3 regions of the Rhizobium sp. C104 genome follow, and region 2 is predicted to be linked to each of the others. Evidence: riboswitches for the same ligand, from Rfam matches in the RefSeq annotation. Region 2 holds a riboswitch; each other region holds the start of a gene.
The links. A riboswitch is a leader RNA that binds a small molecule or an ion and turns the genes downstream of it on or off. The one in region 2 is predicted to bind thiamine pyrophosphate.
Positions count from the first base shown of each region.

Region 1: linked by a shared signal. The riboswitch ahead of MF410_RS36645 (HMP/thiamine-binding protein) and the one ahead of thiC (phosphomethylpyrimidine synthase ThiC) in region 2 are both predicted to bind thiamine pyrophosphate.
Region 3: linked by a shared signal. The riboswitch ahead of MF410_RS32420 (phosphomethylpyrimidine synthase ThiC) and the one ahead of thiC (phosphomethylpyrimidine synthase ThiC) in region 2 are both predicted to bind thiamine pyrophosphate.

Region 1 is NZ_CP092348.1:4,004,554-4,012,303, forward strand. It holds gene MF410_RS20870 (ABC transporter ATP-binding protein) at 1-382, opposite strand, end outside; partial or broken gene MF410_RS20875 (ABC transporter permease) at 379-1,186, opposite strand; partial or broken gene MF410_RS36645 (HMP/thiamine-binding protein) at 1,198-1,314, opposite strand; TPP riboswitch at 1,305-1,418, opposite strand; gene soxR (redox-sensitive transcriptional activator SoxR) at 1,709-2,185, shown strand; gene MF410_RS20885 (SDR family oxidoreductase) at 2,281-3,051, shown strand; gene MF410_RS20890 (metalloregulator ArsR/SmtB family transcription factor) at 3,155-3,496, shown strand; gene MF410_RS20895 (LysR family transcriptional regulator) at 3,587-4,480, shown strand; gene MF410_RS20900 (formate dehydrogenase subunit gamma) at 4,613-5,092, shown strand; partial or broken gene MF410_RS20905 (NADH-quinone oxidoreductase subunit NuoF) at 5,089-6,644, shown strand; gene fdhF (formate dehydrogenase subunit alpha) at 6,705-7,750, shown strand, end outside.
Region 2 is NZ_CP092349.1:128,311-136,060, forward strand. It holds gene ugpC (sn-glycerol-3-phosphate ABC transporter ATP-binding protein UgpC) at 1-478, shown strand, start outside; gene MF410_RS23915 (GNAT family N-acetyltransferase) at 590-1,036, opposite strand; TPP riboswitch at 1,172-1,302, shown strand; gene thiC (phosphomethylpyrimidine synthase ThiC) at 1,396-3,222, shown strand; gene thiO (glycine oxidase ThiO) at 3,224-4,204, shown strand; gene thiS (sulfur carrier protein ThiS) at 4,195-4,392, shown strand; partial or broken gene MF410_RS23935 (thiazole synthase) at 4,395-5,169, shown strand; partial or broken gene MF410_RS23940 (GGDEF domain-containing protein) at 5,294-6,189, opposite strand; gene MF410_RS23945 (DUF6030 family protein) at 6,361-7,179, opposite strand; gene MF410_RS23950 (HlyD family type I secretion periplasmic adaptor subunit) at 7,628-7,750, opposite strand, start outside.
Region 3 is NZ_CP092353.1:59,019-66,768, reverse strand. It holds gene MF410_RS32440 (thiamine phosphate synthase) at 194-835, opposite strand; gene MF410_RS32435 (thiazole synthase) at 832-1,605, opposite strand; gene thiS (sulfur carrier protein ThiS) at 1,607-1,804, opposite strand; gene thiO (glycine oxidase ThiO) at 1,801-2,781, opposite strand; partial or broken gene MF410_RS32420 (phosphomethylpyrimidine synthase ThiC) at 2,784-2,987, opposite strand; TPP riboswitch at 3,248-3,378, opposite strand; gene MF410_RS32415 (hypothetical protein) at 4,501-4,914, opposite strand; gene MF410_RS32410 (hypothetical protein) at 4,924-5,472, opposite strand; gene MF410_RS32405 (hypothetical protein) at 5,728-5,895, shown strand; gene MF410_RS32400 (hypothetical protein) at 6,065-6,955, shown strand; gene MF410_RS32395 (flagellar biosynthesis protein FlhA) at 6,979-7,750, shown strand, end outside.

The sequences.
Region 1 (7,750 bases), on a different replicon from region 2:
GGTGTTCGAAGCCGGCAAGGCCGAAGCGCTCGAACAAAGGCGCCACAGCGGCGCGGGCCGCGCGGCGGCTCTTGCCTTTTACCTCGAGGCCGAGGGCCGCATTGTCGATGATCCGGCGCCAGGGCATCAGCGCATCACGCTGCGGCATGAAGGCGAAGGAATGCGGCGCTTCCTCAAGCGGCGCGCCATTGAAAAGCACCGAGCCGGAATCGGGTCGAAGCGACTGCGTCAGCAATCGCAGCACCGTCGATTTTCCCGAGCCGGACGGGCCGACGATCGAAACGAACTCGCCGTTCCCGACGCCGAGCGAAATATCGCCCAGTACCTGCATGCCGTCGAAAGATTTCGCGATATTGCGCAGTTCGACCATTTTGTCGCTCATCGGCGCCGCTCCCCGGATGGCTGCCAGGGCATAAGGAGGCGCTCTATCAAGAGTGTTAGGCCGAACAGGCAAAGGGTCAGCACGGCGCTGACGACGACGGCGGCGAGCACGAGATCGGGACGGAAATTGTTCTTGGCGTTGAGGATATAGATGCCGAGGCCGCTTGCGGCGCCGGCATATTCGGCAAAGATCGCGCCGACGACGGCATAGGTGATCGAGATCCTCAGGCCGGCGAAGAAATAGGGCAGCGCCGAGGGAAGCCGTGCCAGGCGGAAAATGCGCCAGCGGTCTCGTCTTCATCGAATGCAGCAATTCGGCGATGTCGCGGTCGGTCGATTCATAGCCTTGCAGCAGGGCGACGAGCAGCGGAAAGAAGGTGACGAGCGCCACCAGCAGGATCTTCGGCAAAAGGCCGAAACCGAACCATAAGACGACGAGCGGCGCAATCGCCACCAGCGGCAGGGTCTGGCTGGCGATGAAGATCGGCAGCAATGCCCGGCGCATGAATGGCATGAAATCCATGAGGATCGAAGAGGTGAAGGCGAAGGCAAGCGACAGCGCGAAACCGCCGAGCGTCGCACCAAGCGTCGGCCAGGTGTTTGATATCAGCGCCTCACGGTTCAGCCAGCCCTGGATAACGATGCGCGAAGGCGCCGGCAGAATGGAAGGCTTGATGCCGGAAAGATCGACATAGAGTTCCCATGCCGCCAAAAAGGCGCAGCCCGCGAGCAAGGCGGGGAACCCCCGATAGAGAGCGGCGCGGAGCGCGGAAAGGTGCGAACCCGATGGTTGCGGCGATGTCATCAGCGTTTGATTTCGGTCTCGATGCCTAGCCGGCCGCGATAGGGATCGAGCGTTTTGACGGCATCGCGAATGATGCCGACGACATTGCCGGACATCGGATAAAGTGACACTTCTGCGCCTGAGAACATCTGAACCTCGCTCCGCTGGCATTACCCAGATCAGCTTTAAAGGGTCCAGAGGCTAGCGCCTCATATCTCAGCCCCGGCAATACGGAGCTCCCCTGTTATTTCGTCGGAAACTATCACCCGTGTTTTCTTCCCGCAACCGCAAATTTGGGAACCCGTCCGCACGGTCGGAAAAGCTCTGTTGTGAGGGAAACACCCGAGCGGGATCCCGCTCGGGTGTTCCTCGGTGGGCCCGTACCTGCCGGGAACGGGACCGCAGCTTGCTGCCTCTGGCGGCAATATCGGCGTAAGGGGTGCCAGCGCCCTTATCGGAGTAAGAGCGGGAGCGCCCGATCGGGCTTTACGATCGCAGAAGCAAAGGGTATAAGACCTCAACCAATATTGAGGTCAAGAGGCGATGGATGGTATTTCGGCAGCGCCGCTCGGAAAGCTCCTGACTGTCGGCGAAGTGGCGGAACGCAGCGGCCTTGCCGTCTCGGCGCTGCATTTTTACGAGACCAAGGGTTTGATCTCGAGCATCCGCTCCCGCGGCAATCAGCGCCGCTACGGGCGCGATGTGCTTCGCCGCCTCGGCATCATCAAGGTGGCACAGCGTGTCGGCATTCCGCTTTCGGAAATCCAGGCGGCGTTCCAGTCCCTGCCGCAGGGGCGCACGCCGACCGTCGCCGATTGGCAGACGCTGTCGGCGCGATGGAAGGACGATCTCGACGCACGAATCAATCGGCTCAGTCTGCTGCGCGACCGCCTGACCGGCTGCATCGGCTGCGGCTGCCTGTCGATCGAAAGCTGTCCGTTGCGCAATCCCTGTGACCGGCTCGGCAGGGAAGGGCCGGGTGCGCGGCTTCTGGAGACCGAAAACGAGCTCGTTGTTTAGTCCTGGATCTCCCCGGAAAGATCGATGCCTGCCTTTCTTTCGGTCGGTGTGCTCATATGTTAAGGGCAGGTGACGCATCCGAGGAGGACGGCTTCGTGTTTCATCCCAGACTGTTTGAAAATCGTAATGTCGTCGTCACCGGCGCCGGCCGCGGCATCGGCCTCGAAGTCGCTCGGCAGTTTCTGGATTGCGGCGCGAAAGTGATCGTCCATACCGGGCGCAAGCCGGGGCGGGACCTGCCGGATTTCCTGCTGACGGCTGAATCGGAAAGACGGGCGCTGCTGCTGCATGCCGATTTCTCTGCCGCCGGCGGTGCGGTGCAATTTGCCGACGATGTTCTGGCTTTCTTCGACAGGGTGCATGTGCTCGTCAACAATGCCGGCACCATGCTCGGCCGTTTTCCCGCTGCGACGCTGACCGATGCCGAATATGAAGCGGTCATACGGCTGAACCAGACCTCGGTAGTGGCGCTGACGCGCGCATTGCTGCCGGCATTGAAGGCGGCCGAGGGTGCTGCCGTCGTCAACACCGTTTCGATCTCGGCGCTCACCGGTGGCAGCCCCGGCTCGTCGATCTATTCGGCCTCGAAAGCCTTCGTTGCGACCTATTCCAAGGCGCTTGCCCGCGAGCTTGCCCCGGATGGCATCCGCGTCAACTGCGTCTCGCCGGGAACGATCGAGACGGATTTCCACGAGCGCTATTCCTCCAGAGAAAAGCTGGAGCAGACCCGGAAATCCATCCCCCTGCAGCGGCTTGGCACGGCAGAGGATTGCGCTCCCGCCTATCTGTTCCTGGCGGCTCCCTTACTCTCGGGATACATTACCGGCCAGGTGATCGAGATCAACGGCGGACAGCTTATCTGCTGATTTACTTGGACCTTTTTTGGCATTTCATCACTATTGACCAATTCGTTTGTGCGAATATGCTATTGTTCTGATCTACCAAATCGCCTCCCTTCCGAGATATCGAATGCCGTTGCCTAAACCGGAGCCGGGGATGACCGGCCAGGACTTGCACATACTCGCCGGAAAAGCCCATGAAGCGAGCGATCTGCTGAAGGCTTTGGCGCATCACACCCGATTGCTGATCCTCTGCATCCTGGCAAAAGAGGAGCGGACGGTCGGTGAAATCGAGAATATTCTCGGCATTCAGCAGGCGATGGTTTCGCAGCAGCTTGCGCGTTTGAGGCTCGAAGGCCTAGTCAATACGCGCCGCCAAGGCAGGCTGGTTTATTACAGTATCGGCAATGTCAGCGTGCTTGCCTTCCTCGAATCTCTGTTCGATCTTTTTCCCGCTGCGGAAAACTGTTAAAGCGCGTCGCCTTAACTTGATTCATTCCCTTGCGGAGCACGGTTGCTGTGTCGAAGATGAGGCCGGACGCGAAATGTCGCGGGAGCCCGGATGATCGACAAGCTGGAATTCTTCATCGCCCTAGCCAATGAAAAGCATTTCGGCCGCGCTGCGGAGGAGTGCGGGATTTCGCAGCCGACGCTTTCGGCCGCGATCCGGCAGCTCGAGGATCAGCTCGGGGTCATGCTGGTGCAGCGCGGTTCGCGTTTTCAAGGGCTGACGCCGGAGGGGCAGCGCGTGCTGGAATGGGCCCGGCGCATCGTCGGCGACGCGCGCACCATGCGCGAGGAAATGCGCGCCGCCCGCCGCGGCCTTTCCGGCCACATTCGCCTTGCCGCCATTCCGACGGCGCTCGCCATGCTTTCGCGCATTACCACGCCTTTTCAGGAACGGCATCCCGGCGTCACCTTCTCGATCGTCTCGCGCAATTCGCTGCAGGTGCTGAGCATGCTCGAAAACCTCGAAATCGATGCGGGCATCACCTATCTCGAAAACGAGCCGCTCGGCCGTGTCACCAGCGTTCCGCTCTATGCCGAGCGCTATCATCTGATCACGGCTGCGGGCAGCCCGCTCTCCGATCGCGACAATGTGACATGGAAAGAGGTCGGCGATCTTCGGCTTTGTCTATTGACCGCCGACATGCAGAACCGCCGAATCATCAATCGGCACCTGACGGAAGCCGGTGCCACGGTGCATCCGACGCTCGAATCCAACTCGATGATCGTGCTGTTCTCGCATGTTCGAACCGGCCGCTGGGCGAGCATCATGCCGCGCAATGTCGCCAAGTCTTTTGGTTTCCCGGTGGAAATCCGGATGATTCCGATCGTCGAGCCGGAGGCCCATCATCTCGTCGGCCTTGTCGCGCCCTATCGCGAGCCCTTCACGCCGCTGGTCTCTGCCTTGCTGCATGAAGCGCGGGTGCTCGTGCGAGATGAAGAACTCTGATAGAAAAAAACTATCGTTCCACAGGATAGCTTTATTGATCCCTGGCGGCTTCCCTGAGATGCTTGCGGCGGATGGTGCTCGGCTGGAGGGGCCGCCATTCCGCAACGAGCAAGCCGTCGGGAGGGCTACCTTATGACCATTTATATCGCCGAAGGCGATATTGCCGCGCGCACTCGTGCGATCATTGCCGATCTTCGCTTCCTCGAAGGGCCGCTGCTTCCCATTCTACACGAGGTTCAGGACGAATTCGGTTATATCCCGCAGGAAGCCGTGCCCGTGATCGCGGAGGAACTGAACCTCTCCCGTTCCGAGGTGCATGGCGTCGTGACTTTCTATCATGATTACCGCGACCACCCCGCCGGCCGGCATGTGCTGAAGCTCTGTCGCGCCGAGGCCTGTCAGTCGATGGGCGGCGATGCGCTGGCCGAGCGCGTCAAGACGCTGCTTGGCATCGATTTTCATCAAACGATGCTCGACGGCAGCGTGACGCTGGAGCCGGTCTACTGTCTCGGGTTCTGCGCCTGCGCGCCATCGGCGATGCTCGATGGCGAGGTCTATGGCCGGGTTGACGATCAGCTGGCGGCGGAACTCGTTGCGGAGGCACGCCGATGAGCATCAAGATTTATGTTCCGCGAGATGCCGCCGCGCTGGCGCTCGGCGCCGAAAAGGTGGCAAAGGCGATTGCCCAGGAGATCGCCGCCCGCGGCCTCGGTGCCGAGATCGTGCGCAACGGCTCGCGCGGAATGTTCTGGCTGGAACCGCTTGTCGAGGTCGAGGTCGCCGGCAAACGCATCGGTTACGGACCGGTGAAAGCAAAGGATGTGCCTGCATTGTTCGACGCCGGGATGATGACCGGCGGCGATCACCCGCTCTGTCTCGGGGAGGTTGAAGACCTCCCGTTCCTGAAGGAACAGACCCGCCTAACATTCGCCCGCTGCGGCATCACCGATCCACTGTCGTTGGCCGACTACGAATCGCATGGCGGCCTGGCCGGCCTTCGCCGGGCCGTTTCGATGACATCCGCCGAAGTCGTCAAGGAAGTCACCGATTCCGGCCTGCGCGGACGCGGCGGCGCCGGCTTTCCCACTGGGATCAAGTGGAAGACTGTTCTCGATGCCCCGGGGGACCGCAAATATATCGTCTGCAATGCCGATGAGGGTGACAGCGGCACCTTTGCCGACCGGATGATCATGGAGGGTGATCCCTTCGTGCTGATCGAGGGCATGGCGATAGCCGGCCTCGCCACCGGAGCGACCAAAGGCTACGTCTACACCCGTTCTGAATATCCTCATGCCATCGCAGTGATGACCGAAGCCGTCGGCATCGCGCGTCAGGCCGGGATACTCGGCCCGTCGGTGCTCGGCTCGGGCCGCGCCTTCGATATCGAGGTGCGCACCGGCGCCGGTGCCTATGTCTGCGGCGAGGAGACGGCCCTTTTGAACAGCCTCGAAGGCAAGCGCGGCGTCGTGCGCGCCAAGCCGCCGCTGCCGGCGCATCAGGGGCTGTTCAACTGTCCGACCGTCATCAACAATGTGATCTCGCTCGCCTCCGTGCCGGTGATCATGGAGAAGGGCGCCGCCTTCTATCGCGATTTCGGCATGGGCCGCTCGCGTGGCACCATTCCGCTGCAGATCGCCGGCAATGTCAGATATGCCGGTCTTTACGAAACGGCCTTCGGTCTTTCGCTCGGAGACATCGTCGACCGAATCGGCGGTGGCACCGCGACGGGGCGGCCGATCAAGGCCGTGCAGGTCGGCGGACCGCTTGGGGCCTATTTCCCTCGGGCATTGTTCGACACGCCGTTCGACTACGAAGCTTTCGCCGCCAAGGACGGGCTGATCGGCCATGCCGGCCTCGTCGTCTTCGACGACAGCGCCGATATGCTGAAGCAGGCGCGCTTCGCCATGGAATTCTGCGCCGTCGAAAGCTGCGGCAAGTGCACGCCCTGCCGCATTGGCTCGACGCGCGGCGTCGAGACGGCCGACAAGATCGCCCATGGTATCGAGCCGGAGAAAAACCGGGCGCTGCTCGCCGATCTCTGCAACACGATGAAATTCGGCTCGCTCTGTGCGCTCGGCGGCTTCACCCCTATCCCGTCATGAGCGCCATGACGCATTTCCCGGAGGATTTTTCGCCGGCGCCGATGGTGGAGGCAGCTGAGTGATGATCTTCCAAGCCCCATGCCGTGATCTGCTCAATTCCATTTCCGTACAGGAGGCCGACCATGTCTCTCATCCATGAAATCGACTACGGCACTCCCGCTTCTACATCCGAGGTGATGGTGACGCTCACCATCGATGGGCAGCAGATCAGCGTGCCGGAGGGCACCTCGATCATGCGCGCTTCGATGGAGGCCGGCATCGAGGTGCCGAAGCTCTGCGCCACCGACATGATCGATGCCTTCGGTTCCTGCCGGCTCTGTCTCGTCGAGATCGAGGGCCGCAACGGTACGCCGGCCTCCTGCACGACGCCGGTGGCGGCCAATATGGTGGTGCACACGCAGACAGGACGGCTGAAGGATATCCGCCGTGGCGTGATGGAACTCTATATCTCCGACCATCCGCTCGACTGTCTGACCTGTGCAGCCAACGGTGATTGCGAATTGCAGGATATGGCGGGCGCCGTCGGGCTGCGCGACGTGCGCTATGGCTATGACGGCGACAACCACGTCAGGGCGCGCAACCATGGCGAGATCAATCTGAAATGGACGCCGAAGGACGAAACCAATCCCTATTTCACCTTTGACCCCTCCAAATGCATCGTCTGTTCGCGCTGCGTGCGCGCCTGCGAAGAGGTGCAGGGCACCTTCGCGCTGACGATCGAGGGGCGTGGTTTCGGCTCCAAGGTTTCCTCGGGTGCGCATGAAGCCTTCATCGATTCCGAATGCGTCTCCTGCGGGGCCTGCGTACAGGCCTGCCCGACGGCGACGCTGACGGAAAAGTCGGTGATCGAGATCGGCCAGCCCGAACATTCGGCCATCACCACCTGCGCCTATTGTGGCGTCGGCTGTTCCTTCAAGGCGGAAATGCGCGGCGAGGAACTGGTGCGCATGGTGCCGTGGAAGGACGGCCAGGCCAATCGCGGCCATTCCTGCGTCAAGGGCCGTTTCGCTTACGGCTATTCCACCCACAAGGACCGGATCCTCAACCCGATGATCCGCGAAAAGGTCGGCGATCCCTGGCGGGAGGTAAGCTGGGACGAGGCCTTCGCGCATGTGGCGTCGGAGTTCCGCCGCATCCAGTATCAATACGGTCGCGACGCGATCGGCGG
Region 2 (7,750 bases):
GATGACCATGGCCGACAAGATCGTGGTCATGCAGGGCGGCAAGGTCGAACAGATTGGCACGCCGCTGGAACTCTACGATCGTCCCCGCAATACATTCGTTGCGGCCTTTATCGGCTCACCGTCGATGAATCTGCTGAAAGGCCGCTACAAGGCCGATGGTGCGATCTTCGTCACCGAGACCGGCGACGAGATCGCGCTCGGTTTTAACCCGCAGGCGTCCGAAGGGCAGGCCGTGCTTCTCGGCGTGCGGCCCGAGCACCTGTCGCTCAGCCCAAGCGGCCTCGACACGACCGTCAGCGTCACCGAACCTACCGGCCATGAGACGATGGTTTTCCTGCGCTACGGGACCGGCGAGCTTGTCGCGGTGCTGTCCGACCGTCACGAGTTTAAACCGGGGCAGGTCGCGACGATCGCTGCTCGGCCAGGAAAGCTTCATCTTTTCGATGCGGCATCCGGCAAGACATTACGACCGGATTGAGCGGTATCGCTTCAAAAGCCGCCGAGATAGGTTCAAAGTGAAGATCGGGCTGACGGACCTCGAATTCTTCCGCTCGGCCTCGGCTATGGCTGGCCACCGCAGACGCGGCCGCTACGCACTCGATTTGGAGTAGAGACCAAGGTTGTTGCCGAGGGCGAACCCGCAACCCTGATAAAATTTCGACAACGCCCCTTCTCGCTGTGAGACCAACCAGACGCTGCTGCATCCCTCGGCCTTTGCTGTTTCGAAAACTGCTGATAGCAGCGCAGTCCCTATTCCCGCACCTTGGGCTTCAGGCAGCACCGACAACTCGTCAAGATAAACGACCGGACCGGCATGGCGCCGCTGTCGTATGCCCAACGCGATCCCCAGCACCTTGCCTCCGTCAAAGGCCGCAAGCGCAATGGATTTCGGCGTTCCAAGCACGGTGTTTACATTTTCAGCCGCCGCTTCAAGCGACCAATTCTCGTTCCACGGAGGTCCCGAATAGGCGCTGACCAGCACAGTGGCGGCGTCATTGAGATGTTCTAGCGTAAGACGTTTAATCCGAAACGACATAAATCCACCTGACGTTGAGTGAATTGACATTTGCCGCAGTTCGATCCGTAACGCAACAGGCTCCGAGCCGGACGATCTACGGAAACGACAAAGCTGTAAGCTTGACACAACCAGCGACCGCGCTTTACGACTGTCGGTATTCACCAGGGGGGTCCCGCAAGGGGCTGAGATACTGCTGGACAATGAGGCTTTGCCTGTTGTGGCGCAGTGACCCGTTGAACCTGATCCAGTTCATACTGGCGTAGGGACGGTGCAAGCGCTCGAAGGCTTTGGATTCACGCGTGGAATCCGTGCCGGTGTCTTTCCATCATTCCGGCTGATTGACTGGGTCTCCAACTTACAACTTGGAGCCTCAAACCATGACCATTGCCGCAAAGAACCTCACCCTGACCGTCACCACCGGCCCGTTGCCGGCATCGCGGAAGATCCATATTCCAGGAGATATTCATGGCGATATCCGCGTGCCGATGCGCGAAATCAGTGTCCATCCGACTGCCGGCGAGCCGCCTGTCATCGTCTATGATTCCTCCGGCCCCTACACGATCGAAGGTGCGGAGATCCGCATCGAGCAGGGCCTGTCTCCACTGCGCCGCGACTGGGTGCTGGCCCGCGGCGACGTCGAAGCCTATGACGGCCGCCATGTCCGCCCCGAGGACAACGGCTTTGTCAGCGGCGACCGGCTGACGCCGGAATTTCCGGGGCGGCGCCGGCCGCTGCGCGCCAAGGACGGCAAAGCCGTCACCCAGCTCGCCTACGCACGGGCCGGCATCATTACGCCGGAGATGGAGTTCGTCGCCATTCGCGAGAATCTCGGCCGCAAGGCCAAGGCTGAAGTGCTGGTGCGTGACGGCGAGAGCTTCGGCGCCGATATTCCCGATCATGTGACGCCGGAATTCGTCCGCCGGGAAGTCGCCGCCGGCCGGGCGATCATCCCCGCCAACATCAACCACCCCGAAAGCGAACCGATGATCATCGGCCGCAATTTTCTGGTGAAGATCAACGCCAATATCGGCAACTCCGCCGTCACCTCGTCGATGGCTGAAGAAGTCGAGAAGATGGTCTGGGCCGCCCGCTGGGGCGCCGATACGGTCATGGATCTGTCGACCGGGCGCAACATCCACAATATCCGCGAATGGATCATCCGCAATTCGCCGCTGCCGATCGGCACGGTGCCGCTTTATCAGGCGCTGGAGAAGGTCGGCGGCATCGCCGAGGATCTTAGCTGGGAAATCTATCGCGATACGCTGATCGAGCAGGCCGAACAGGGCGTTGACTATTTCACCATCCATGCCGGCGTGCGGCTGCGTTACATTCCGCTCACCGTCAACCGCGTCACCGGCATCGTCTCGCGTGGTGGCTCGATCATGGCCAAGTGGTGTCTGCATCATCACCGCGAAAACTTCCTCTACGAGCATTTCGAGGAGATCTGCGAGATTTGCCGGGCCTATGACGTCTCCTTCTCGCTCGGCGACGGCCTTCGCCCCGGCTCGATCGCCGATGCCAATGATGCGGCCCAATTTGCCGAACTCGAGACGCTCGGCGAACTGACGAAGATCGCCTGGGCCAGGGATTGCCAGGTGATGATCGAGGGGCCCGGCCATGTGCCGATGCACAAGATCAAGGAAAACATGGACAAGCAACTCGCCGTCTGCGGCGAGGCGCCCTTCTACACGCTGGGGCCGCTGACCACCGATATCGCCCCCGGCTACGACCACATCACCTCCGGCATCGGCGCGGCGATGATCGGCTGGTTCGGCACGGCCATGCTCTGCTACGTCACCCCGAAGGAGCATCTCGGCCTGCCCGACCGCAGCGACGTCAAGACCGGCGTCATCACCTATAAGATCGCCGCCCATGCGGCCGACCTTGCCAAGGGCCATCCCGCGGCGCGCCTTCGCGACGATGCGCTGTCGCGGGCACGTTTCGAATTCCGCTGGGAAGACCAGTTCAACCTCTCCCTCGACCCGGAGACGGCCCGCTCCTTCCACGATGAGACGCTTCCGAAGGAAGCGCACAAGGTGGCGCATTTCTGTTCGATGTGCGGCCCGAAATTCTGCTCGATGCGCATATCGCATGACATCCGCGCTGAAGCGCAGAAGGAGGGGCTGGACGCGATGGCGGCGAAATACCGGGAGGGCGGCGATCTCTATATGCCGATCGAGACCTCCGCGCACGGGGCGGACTGACATGCGCGTGCTTGTCAAAGGCGCCGGCGTCGCCGGCCTCACCGTCGCCCGCGAGCTGCATGCCCGCGGTGCCGATGTCACGGTCTTCGACCCGCATCCGAATTTCGCCCATGCCGCGTCCTGGCTCGCCGGCGGCATGCTGGCGCCCTGGTGCGAGCGGGAAAGCGCCGATGAGGCAGTGCTGACGCGCGGCCTCGATGCCGCCGATCGCTGGGAAGCGATCCTGCCCGGCAAGGTCGTCCGCAACGGCACGCTGGTCGTTGCCTCGACGCGCGACCATGGCGAGCTGAAGCGATTTGCCAGCCGCACGACCGGTTATCAATGGGTTGAAGAGGACGATATCGCCGCCCTGGAGCCCATGCTCGCCGCCCGTTTCAGGCACGGTCTGTTCTTCCCCGGTGAGGCGCATCTGAACCCTCGCCAGGCGCTGCACGGGCTGAAAGAGCAACTGACGGCAAACGGCGTCACCTTTACCGGCGTAGATGTGAGCGATGACGATTTCTCCGATATCGTCGACTGCACAGGTGCCGCCCGCATCGGGCAAGAGCGCGATCTGCGCGGCGTGCGGGGTGAAATGCTCTATCTCCATACCGAAGAGGTCACCCTTGCCCGGCCCGTCCGCCTGCTGCATCCGCGCTTCCCCGTCTATATCGTCCCGCGCAGCAACGGGTTGTTCATGATCGGCGCAACGATGATCGAGACCGATTCCGACGGCCCGATCACCGCACGTTCGCTGATGGAATTGCTGAACACGGCCTATGCGCTGCACCCGGCCTTTGCCGACGCCGCCGTCGTCGAGACCGGCGCCGGCATTCGCCCTGCCCTGCCCGACAATCTTCCACGCGTCCTGCGGGAGGGGAAGGCCGTCGTTTTCAATGGCCTCTATCGCCACGGCTTTCTGCTGGCGCCGACCATGGCGGCCGAGGCTGCCGATCTCGTTTTTTCCCAACAGCCGAAGCAAAGGAACACCCAATGCAACTGATCATCAATGGCGAAGCCCAGACAACCGCCGCCACAACGCTTTTGCAGCTTCTGGCCGCGCTCGACTACGAAGGCGACTGGCTGGCGACCGCCGTCAATGGCGAACTGGTCCATCGCGAGGATCGCGGCGAGCATATGCTGAACGATTATGACCGGATCGAAATCCTGACCCCGATGCAGGGAGGCTGAGCATGCTTAATCTTTACGGACGTCAAATCGCATCACGCCTTCTTCTCGGCACCGCCCGTTACCCCTCACCCGCCATCCTCGCCGAAGCCATCACGCGCTCTAAAACGGAGATCGTCACCGTATCGCTGCGCCGCGAAATGGCCGGAGGGCGCAATGGCGGCGCTTTCTTCGACATGATCCGTGCACTCGGCGTTCACGTTCTTCCCAACACGGCCGGCTGCCACGGCGTGTCCGAGGCGGTGCTGACGGCGAAGATGGCCCGCGAAGTGTTTCGCACCGATTGGATCAAGCTGGAGGTGATCGGCAATCACGACACGCTGCAGCCGGATGTTTTCGCGCTCGTGGAAGCGGCCGGCATTCTGACCGGCGAAGGCTTTCAGGTCTTTCCGTATACGACGGACGACCTGGTCGTTGCCGAGCGTCTGATCGACGCCGGATGCCGGGTGCTGATGCCCTGGTGCGCGCCGATCGGATCTGCGGCGGGACCACAAAACCTTTCAGCCCTTCGATCGATGCGGGCGCATTTTCCCGACGTACCGCTCATCGTGGATGCCGGCATCGGCCGGCCTTCACATGCTGCTATCGTCATGGAGACTCGGCTTCGATGGCGTGCTGCTGAACACCGCGGTTGCCGGCGCCGGCGACCCCGCCGCAATGGCGGAGGCCTTTGCCAAGGCAATCGATGCCGGCAGGCAGGCATTCGGCGCCGGCATGCTGGAGCCGCGCGACATGGCCGTGCCTTCGACGCCCGTGATCGGAAAGGCGGTGTTTGCATGAAGTCGACGGTTTCTGCTTGATCTTCCCACAGCCGACGCTCATCGGTTGGGTCTGCGATATACTTCGAACGGATTACGGGCCAGATCACGCGTGGCGACCGGTGTGCTTGGATGCAGCGACAGTTTCAAGCGGCGCGGACCCGATCGCGGCCGCCAAGTTTGGCGGCGTAAAGTGCTTGATCGGCGCGTCTATAGAGTTCAGCCGCAGTATCCTCACTGAGGGAGGCTGCAACGCCTGCCGAACAGGTGTAGGCAAAATCGGGGGATTCCGTCAGCGGGCGGGAAAACCGGATCATCGTCAACATGTTTTCGATGATCTCGACGGCGTCCTCCAAAGCCGTGTCCGGCATCGCCAAAACAAACTCTTCTCCTCCGACGCGACCGAAACAGTCGTTGCGCCGGACATGCTGGTGGATTCGTTGCGCAAAGTCCTTCAGCACGAGATCACCGGCGTGATGGCCGAGCCTGTCGTTGATGTGCTTGAAGTTGTCGATGTCGAGCACGGCAAGGCATCCCTCGCTACCGTCTTTGGCGGCAACAAGCATGTCCTCTATCCGCGCCATGACGAATCTCCGGTTTGCAACCCCGGTCAGCTCATCGGTCTGCGAAGCCTTGACCGCAAAGTCGCGGTCCTGCCGAACACTTCTCTCCTCGGCACGCAGGGTTGTGATATCGCTTGCAACGCACAGCATCCAGCCGTTTTTCTGGACAGACTCGGTCATCCAGAGCCAGCGGCCGTCCATCAGGTCTGTTTCGAACGCCCGGTAGCCGATTTTCCCCGGCGGGACTGCGTCGAGCGCAGCCACTCGTCGAATTTTTTTGCGTGAATGACAGTGCCCTGACCGCGTTCGAAATTGCGTCGCATGAGATCCGGCCAAAGCGGGGTCTCGTCCCGCTCGATGAAATACGCCGACCGGAACGCCAGGTTGGCGTAGCGCAGCCGGTCGCTAGAGTCATAGACCGCCATGAGCGTCGAGGTGTTCGCAGAGAGCTGCAGAAGCTGTTCAGCGATCTCGTCCATATTGGATCCCGTCTGGTTACCACAACCATGCATACCGCGCCATTTCTACGTGAAAAGTCTCGTGAGACAAAGGCCCCTAAGTCGGTTATCGGCCTCCGGATGCCTGGCGGGCACCAGAGATATCCCGATAAGCGCTGGCTCCAAGTGGATGTTGCAGATATCGCCCCGCCGTCATTGGGCGCAACTGGCCGATAGTGACGTGCCCAAGCTGTCCGTGAGACGCGGATCTGTTGTGGCTAGCCACCGCTCTGGGGAAAAATACGTCTTCGTCCTCACCTGCGAATCTGACGTCGCCTTCAGACCAAGGACAAAATTGAAGTTATTTTCGCTGCCGGCTTCGCGCGTGAAGCTGAGATAGGAGCCGAATCGCTCGTATTCGACATTTCGAAGGTTTTGGATCGACGCAAGAGTATCCTCGAAATCGCGCCAGCACGCCTGCTTCACGATGATCTCGAAAATGCGCAGGACGGCCGGGGCGAGGTGCCCCTTCGCGTCTGTCGCCGGCCCAATGATCTTGGCGCGGATATCGACAACATCGCCGGTTTCATTTCCACGAACCTTGACGAAGGTGGAACTGAGGGGACGCACCTCGTCCCGTTCGTAGATGCGCTGAAAATAACATTCATAACTGCGATTGCGCATCGATGCGGCTTTCCAGTCGCTCATCTCGATGCCGGCCCCTCGAAGAGCACCGCACATATTCGGGCCCGAAACGCGCCACATCCGCAGAAATTGACTTGCCCATTCCGGCTTCGGGACCTCGATCAGCGGCAGCGATATAGACATCGGCGGGAGAGGAGAAGGAGCCGCCGTGCCGGGGCCGATGGCCATGGGCGCTGATTGGACAGCCGTGTCGAGAGCTCCATCGTCAGAGAGCCCGACCGGATCGTCGAGGTCGTGGAGTTCACGGTAAAAGACAAGCGTACTTGCAAAAAGCAAACCGGATATCAAAAGTATCGACCAAAGCAGCCAGCGGCTGCGGCTCCGCAATCTGGAGTTCCAGCGCCGATGGGGGATGTCGGGAGGAGGATCGACTGCTGATAGCGTTTTATCCACGGCGACCTCACAAGCAAAATCGGAGCGGATGCGAGTTTGAACCCAATCAAGCTCGATCCCGTTTGCAACCAGCCGCTGTCGGTCGGCGCGTCAGCCAATGCCCCTGCTGGCGGCTCTTTCTGAGGTGAGCAACGCATGTGCAAAACGGTACAGTCTGTCCGACTCACCTTCGACACTTTTGAGTGTGAGGTCGCCTCTGTGGAGCGTCAAGCAGCAAGCCTGTCGGACGGCATTCACCCCCTCAAAATTGGTGGGAAGAGCGCATTGGCCGCCTCAGGACACCTACATCAGACCGCTTCGCGACAACTGCGCTGACCCCGCATTGTCAGCCGCCCATTGATCTTCATACACTCGGTATCGCGTTCGCGGCAGACCGATCCGCCTACGGTTCGCGTATTGCGTTATCCAGGCCCCGCAGCAACGGATACAGGAAATAGGAGATCACTGTGCGCTTGCCGACCTTAATCTCCGTGGACACGGTCATGCCGGGAAGCAGCCGCACTGG
Region 3 (7,750 bases), on a different replicon from region 2:
GAGCCTTACTCCAAAGTTTCGACCCGCCCTCGGCCAGCCCGATCACTGAACCAAATTGCGGCATCGTTGCGTTGCAAAGATCGGGTGTCCGATAGTAACCTTCCGATGGTGCCTCAGTCAGCGTCTGAACCAGCGAGCGGTGGTCGCGAGCCCCTGACGCATCCGCCTTTTGGTCCTCTTTATTGTTGCCTTTTCATTGTAGAGAGCCCAGGTGCGGCCTCTCAGTCACGGACCGCCAAGGCGCGGTCGCGGCCAGCCACTGTCGTGTGCGGGCTTCGGGATCGGGGTTGCGGGTGATATCGGTGACCACGGCAGCGGTATCGGCGCCGTTTTCCAGTACCAGCGGCGCGCGCTCGGCGGTGATCCCGCCGATGGCAACGAGCGGCATCGGCCCGACACGCCGCCGCCAGTTCGCAATGCGTTCGACGCCTTGTGGCGTCCATCTCATCTCTTCGAGCACCGTGGGCCAGACCGGTCCGAATGCCACGTAATCCGGACGGGCGGCCAGCGCCGTCTCTAGTTCCGCCATGTCGTGCGTGGAAAGGCCGAGCTTCAGGCCGGCGCGGCCGATTGCAGCCAGATCGGCTGCCGCCAGATCCTCCTGCCCGAGATGGATGAAATCGCATCCCTCATCGATCGCGAGCTTCCAGTAATCGTTGACGATCAATCGGCAGTCCGCTGCCGCGCAGGCGGCTTTCGCACGCCGGATCTCCTCGCGAAGCACCGGCTCTGGCTGGTCCTTGATGCGCAGCTGGACGAGTTTGACGCCGAGCGGCACGAGACGCTCGACCCAGTTGGCGCTGTCGACGATGAGATAGAAGGGATCGAGCTTCATGAAAAGACGGCCTTTCCGATGACGGGAGTGGAAGGAACGGCCATGTCGCGCGGCTCCAGCGGCACGGCGCCATGCGCGATGCGGCCGGCATTGATGGCAAACGCGAAGGCCTCGGCCATGGCGGCGGGATCACCCGCGCCGGCAACGGCGGTGTTCAGAAGAACGGCATCATAGCCGTATTCCATGACGGCGGCGGCATGAGATGGGCGGCCGATGCCGGCATCAACGATGAGCGGCACATCCGGAAAATGTGCTCGGAATGCCCGCAGCGCCATCGGGTTCACCGCTCCCATGGCAGAGCCGATCGGCGCGCACCAAGGCATCAGGACGCGGCAGCCGGCGTCCAGCAGCCTTTCGGCGACGACAAGATCGTCGGTCGTATAGGGGAAGACGTGAAAGCCCTCGCCGGTCAGGATGCGTGCCGCCTCGACGAGGCCGAAAACATCGGGCTGCAGCGTATCGTGATGGCCGATCACTTCGAGCTTGATCCAGTCGGTGCGGAAAACATCGCGCGCCATCTTCGCCGTCAGCACAGCCTCCTGCACGCTGTGGCATCCGGCCGTGTTGGGAAGCACGCGCACATCAAGCTCGCGGATCAGCTCAAAGAAGGCGCCGCCCGCCTTGCCGCCGACGGCCTCGCGCCGAAGCGAAACAGTTACAATTTCGGTCTTCGATCGTCTCACTGCTTCCGCAAGCACGGCCGGAGACGGGTAGCGGGCGGTGCCAAGCAGCAGCCGGGAATGGACCTCGACGCTGTAAAGTTTCAGCATCTTAGCCTCCTTGCATCGGTGAGAGAATTTCAATGCGGTCGCGCTCGCCAAGCATGAAATCGACGCGATCCTCGCGGTGTACCAGTTCGCCGTTCACCGCGGTTGCGAGCCACCCGCCTTCGTAGTCCAGAGCGAGAAGCAGATCTGCGAGCGTCGCGGCCGCGACCTGTTGTTCCTCGCCATTGATGATGAAGGTCATGGCGCCCTCCTTTCCGTTTGTTCTGTTAGAAGAAGCCGCGCCACCTCTCCGGCCATGGCCGGCGCCAGCAAAAAGCCATGGCGATAGAGGCCGTTGACATGGAGGGTGTGTTTCTCCTGCGTCACGCGCGGTAGATTATCGGGATAAGCGGGCCGCACGCCTGCGCCTGTTTCCGTGACGCGTGCCTCGCCGAAGGCGGGATGCATCGCATAGGCAGCATTCAGCAACTCCATCAGCGAACGCGCGGTAATCGGCCCCGCATCGTCACTTTCGATCATCGTCGCACCGACCATGAAGCAGTTCTTTTCGCGCGGCACGATATAGATCGGGTGGCGCGGATGCAGCAGGCGGACGGGGCGAGAAAGGCTGACCTCGCGCGTTTCGACGCAGAGCATCTCGCCTCGAACACCACGCAATTCGGGCAGTTGGCCAATCTGGGCGGCACCGGTGCAGTCGATCACCCGGTCATAATGGGCAACGTTCGCATTGCCCGTGACGCCGAACACGAGAAGCACGCGGGCGTTCTCCAGTCCTGCCGCAAGTCCCGAGAGCGCCTGCCGTGGATCGAGGTGCGCTTCCTGCCGGAAGAACAACGCCCTGCGGAAGCGGCCGGCGAGATCAGGCTCCAGAGCTGCGATCGCCGCCTCGTCCAGCCATTCCCATCCGCTTGTGCGGCGGGAAAAGCGGTCCAGCTCGGCGGTATCTCGCCCACCCGCGACCACCAGCGTTCCTCGGCGTTTGACGTGGCCGGGCAATGCTGCCTCCCACCAATCGGCGGCATTACGACCGAGCGTCAGCACCGGTTCCTCCGCACTTTCCCGTTCGCACCACGGGGCGAGCATGCCGCCGGCAAGGCCGGAGGCGCCGCCCCCGACCTTGTCGGCCAGCTCCGTAAGGGTGACGCGGAAGCCTTGGCGATAAAGCTGCCAGGCCACGGTGAGGCCGGCAACGCCGGCCCCCTTGACAAGAACGCGCATGGTCATCCTCCAATCGGTATTTTAGCGGCCTCTACGACCGACATGTAAAGTTCGCCGCCCTGTCGGTATTTCGCCGCCATCGCGTCCAGCCCCTCCTTCTGCGCCTCGGCGCGGATGTTGTGCGATATGCGCATCGAGCAGAAATGCGCCACCTTGTGCGCTTCCTTCGGCAAGGTCTCGTCACGGTAGCTGCGGGCGGTGTCGGGATGGGAGGAATCATAGACGACGAAAGGCGGCTCGCCGGCGGTCGGATGGACGCTGATTCCGCGCATCGGCACGCGGACATGACTGTGGATAACTCCCGGTATGGATCTTCCGCGACACTGGCAGCGGGCCGGTGGTGACGGTTGGGGTGAAGTTTTTTGCGGCAATGTCATAGTTTGAGGCTCCAAATTGAAAGTTGGAGACCCAGTCAGCCGGAATGATGAAAAGACGCCGGCATGGATTCCACGCGTGAATCCGAAGCCTTGGAGCGCTTGCACCGTCCCTACGCCAGTATGAACTGGATCAGGTTCAACGGGTCACTGCGCCACAACAAGCAACACCTTATTGTTCAGCAGTATCTCAGCCCCTTGCCGGGCCCCCCTGGTGAATGCCGCCATGAAAGACCGGAGCTGCCCTTCTGTCAAGCAAGGCCTAATGCATATTTTTCTTGCTCGTCAAGCATGACGGCTTCCCGTCTAAAATCGCCGTTGAAACCGGAAGTCTCCGTGCCTCCGCTAATTGCATTTCACAAGCGCGATATGCGCGCCGCAATAGGAACCTAACTGGCGGATATTCGCCACCTCCACCGAGGCGAGAAATGCCGGGCCCGCCCGTTCCTTAAGACAGGTTCCTTCGGCCCGCGAAGGTGCTTAGCTTTGTCGATTGCGCAGGCTCTCAGTGCGCGAGCGCTTCCGCCACCCGAATCCCACCGGCTGGATCCGAATCGACCCCACAAGCAGCGCGATCACGCCGTCCCCGACGATCCATTATGCGATCTTCGTCCAAAACGTGAGCTCCATAGCAACAAGCCGGAGCGCTGGCCTCGAAATCGCGCCGTGCCACGACGTAGGAACGTCCTGAGCGGAAGCGGATGTCGACTGTCCTCTAGAGCCAATATCGGTTTCTCGGGGGAAGCTTCATGCGGTCGAGGCCTCATTTTTTTGGATATGGTACGCGCGTTGTACTATCGTGGCGGGAAATCCGGAGAGGGGCATGCAATATGGCCAAAGGTTGGTGCTGTGAGCAGCACCTCGGCTGATCATCGGGGCTGCCGCAGTAGGCGCTTCGGGCGGTATAGCCATTGCAGACTTCGAAATTCCTGAACTGCTAATCGCCGCGCTGTTTGAGGGCGTTATCATTGGCATGGCCGTTGAGCAGTTCCTAGCTACGATGAGCAAACAGGCTTGGCGGGAGAAAAACAGATGGCGCTCGGAGGAAACGCGCTGGAATGAGCGTGCCGTACTCGGACCCTGGCTTAAGACACCAGCTGCGGAGCCATTACGGCCGGTCGACGCCGCGGATCAACTCCGTATCGTGATGCGCTCGAAGTTCACCATCCAGCCATTGCTGAACAAGAGGGGAGCCCGGGTAGGTTTCGCATTCGTAACGTGAGCACTAATTTCAAGCTGAGGCTGAACATCAATGATCAAGCGATGACGCGGAACGTTGCATCAGGACAGTGGTTACGCTGGTTCGCTGCCAAGGCGGTTGGTTCATCTGCTGGTTCTTAGCTCTCTACCGGTCGACTTTCTCCGCTGCTTCAAGCGAAAATTCGGCGCGCAATACCGCCTTCTGTGCTCGCGAAAAATCGGCGGCGGCTTGTTCTGCCCGCTCTTGCGCGGCGCACCGGGCGTCTTTGCGCTGCGCAAGCGATCGGCCGGCATCGGCTTCATGGCTGCGCAATACGGATTGTCGCATCAACGCGTCCTGAAGCTTGGCGGCGGAGATAACGCCGCTCTTGCGCAATTCGTCGACGATAGGATTGCCTGCGGCCCGGCTTGCTGCCATGTCGAGCGCTTCGGAGGCTTTCGCTTCCCGCTCCCGCGCGTTTTCGGCGTCCGCCCGCGCCTCGGAGAGGCTGCGGGAAAGATTGTCCGCCCGCAGGCTGCGGATCTCCAGTAACTGCCTGAGAGACTTCAGCGCCTTCATATCAGCCGCTCAGGCACCGTTGTTCGTCGTCAGGATTTCCAGCTGGCCGCCCTTGATGACCTTGATGCTGTCGGCTTCCTGCCGGCTCAGCACGTCTTCGACGGCCTTGGTGAAGACGGAGGGGCCGCGCACCAGCACCAAGCCGCTGGCGGGATCTTCACGCAGTGCATCGTCCGGCAGTAGCGGGAACAGCGCGCGAATGGCGTTTTGCTCGGTCTTCCAGCTGCGGTCGCCGCGATCGAGGACAACGGTGGAGACCTCCTGCTTAGGCGCGATGATGATGCGGCTGCCGTCATAGGCGACGAAGAGATTGCTGGCATCGCCAAGCTTGACGAAGGCCTTGGCTCCGCTTTCTCGGACGGACCAGTGCTCGACCTTGCCGCTCAGCGTCCCGACTGTCGTGACCGGGATGCCAGACATGAAGGACAGCGTCTGGACGACATCGCCAAGCGGCAGGGAGACGACATCCAGGCGCACCTCCCGCTCGCCGGCGCCGGCTGATGGAGGAAAGGAGACCAGCAGTCCGATAGCGGCCATGTAAACAAAACGCGCAAACATCTGAGTTTACCTCACGATCCGGATGCCGCCCGACAACTAATGAACGAAGGAAATCAGGGGGCTGCGAAATCCAGTCTGTTAATAATTATCTGATCTACTGTTGCAGATCATCGGTCCGCTGGGAACAGGACGGATATCCATTTCGCGCAATTGTTGTACATATCGCGAATTAATAACTTTTTAACATAAGCTGTTGAATTCGATCCGGAATTCTGCAAGATTTTGGCCGCCAAAACCATGCAAGGAGTTCAAGACATGGCTACCAGCACTAGTACTTCGACACTCGATGCGGGTATCGGCTCGGCGATTTCCGCCTTCAAGTCGGCCCAGAACGAAGCGACCGCGCAGAGCCTGCAGGTTGCAACTGAAATCACCAAGATCAACGGCGTCGCAAACGCCATCAAGAAGATCGGCCCAGGCTGATTGAAACAATGGCGCGACGGGTTCGCCCGTCTCGCTTCCCCGCTCTCGAAGACAATAAAAGCCGCTCGACGGACGGTTCGGGAACAAGATGGCTATGAATCTAGATCCCTCTTCGCCGACATTCAGAGGTAACGCCGGCAACGCTGCGTCAGGCCGCGGCGGACCGGTCTTGCGTATCACGCGCGCCGGGCGCAGCTCCATTCTGCCGTTGACGGCGGAGCGGCAGGTTGTCGGCGGCAGCGCCGATTGCGACCTGATCATCCTCGGCGCCAAACCGGAACCCGCCTTTGCCATCAGTCTGCAGCGCTCCCGCGGCTCCGACGCGGTGTCGTTTACCGCGCTGCGGGATGACGTGGTGATCGATGGTCATTCCATCCCGCGTGATCGAACGATGAGCCTTACAAAGAGGCAGACCATCTCCTTCGACGGCACGGCCTGCGAACTCGAAGGTCTCGGCGCCGGGCGCGGGCGGTTCGCGCCACGCCGGATTGCGGCTGCCGGCCTTCTCGGGCTGGCGGCGATGCTTTTGCTGGTCGGCCTTTACAACAGCGACGCGCCGGCTCACGAAGGCCCGCCCGTCAGGGTTTCCGCCGCACCCGAACCGGCGCCGTCATCGGCGGCGATCGCTGCCGAAATCCGCCAGGCCATTCGTATGGCTCAGATTCCCCAAGATCTTAGCATCGTCGCCACCGCCGACGAAATTCGCATCGGCGAAGGATCGCGACCTCTCGGCCTGCCTGACAAGACGAAGCTGCGTAGCATCATCGCCTCGATGAGCCGGCGCGGTGGTTCCGTTTCCATCGTCGATCTCACCGCCCTCTCTTCCGGTCTCGACGGCTTCGTCGCCGCCGCCGGCTATACGCCAGTCAGGTTCATCATCGGCTCCGACGGCCGCCGCTACGAGGAAGGCGATGTCGTTGCGAGCGGCTGGCGGATCAAGGAGATCGGCAACGACCAGATGATCGTTTCCCGCGACAGTGAGGACGATACGGTCAATTTCGCCTCCGCCGGCAGTGCCGAGCCGAAGCTCGCCGAAATTTCCAGCAGCGAACAAGAATAGGCGATGGCGTCGGAAGCCGGATCATGAAGGTAAGGTCATCCGCCATCGCCATGCTTGCGCGGCGCACCGATATGCTGCTTGCGGTGTTTTTCGCCTCCGTCGTGACGATGATGGTGCTGCCGCTTCCGACAATCGTTCTGGACGTGCTGATCGCCTTCAATCTCTCCTTCGCTTTCGTGGTGCTGATCACCACGACCTATCTGAAGAGCGTGCTTGAAATCTCGACCTTTCCCGCGGTCATTCTGATCGGCACGCTGTTCCGCCTGGCCTTGACGATTTCCTCGACGCGGCTCGTGCTGGCGGATGCCGATGCCGGCGAGATCATCATGGCCTTCGGCGATTTCGTCGTTGCGGGAAATGTCGTCGTCGGCCTGATCATTTTTCTGATCGTGGCGCTGGTGCAGTTCATCGTGGTGACGAAGGGCGCCGAGCGTATCGCAGAGGTCGGCGCGCGTTTCACGCTCGATGCCATGCCGGGCAAGCAGCTCGCCATCGACAGCGACCTGCGCAACGGCCATATCACCACGGAAGCTGCGCAAAAGCGCCGGTCGCGTCTCGAACAGGAGAGCCAGTTCTTCGGCGCGATGGACGGCGCCATGCGCTTCGTCAAGGGCGATGCGGTCGCAGGATTGGTGATCGTCGCCGTCAATCTCATAGGCGGCCTGGCGATCGGTATCTTCCAGAAGGGGCTGAGCTTCGCCGAGGCTGCCCATCTCTATACGCTGCTGTCGATCGGCGACGGTCTGGTGTCGCAGATTCCGTCGATTCTGATGGCAGTCTCGGCCGGTATCGTCG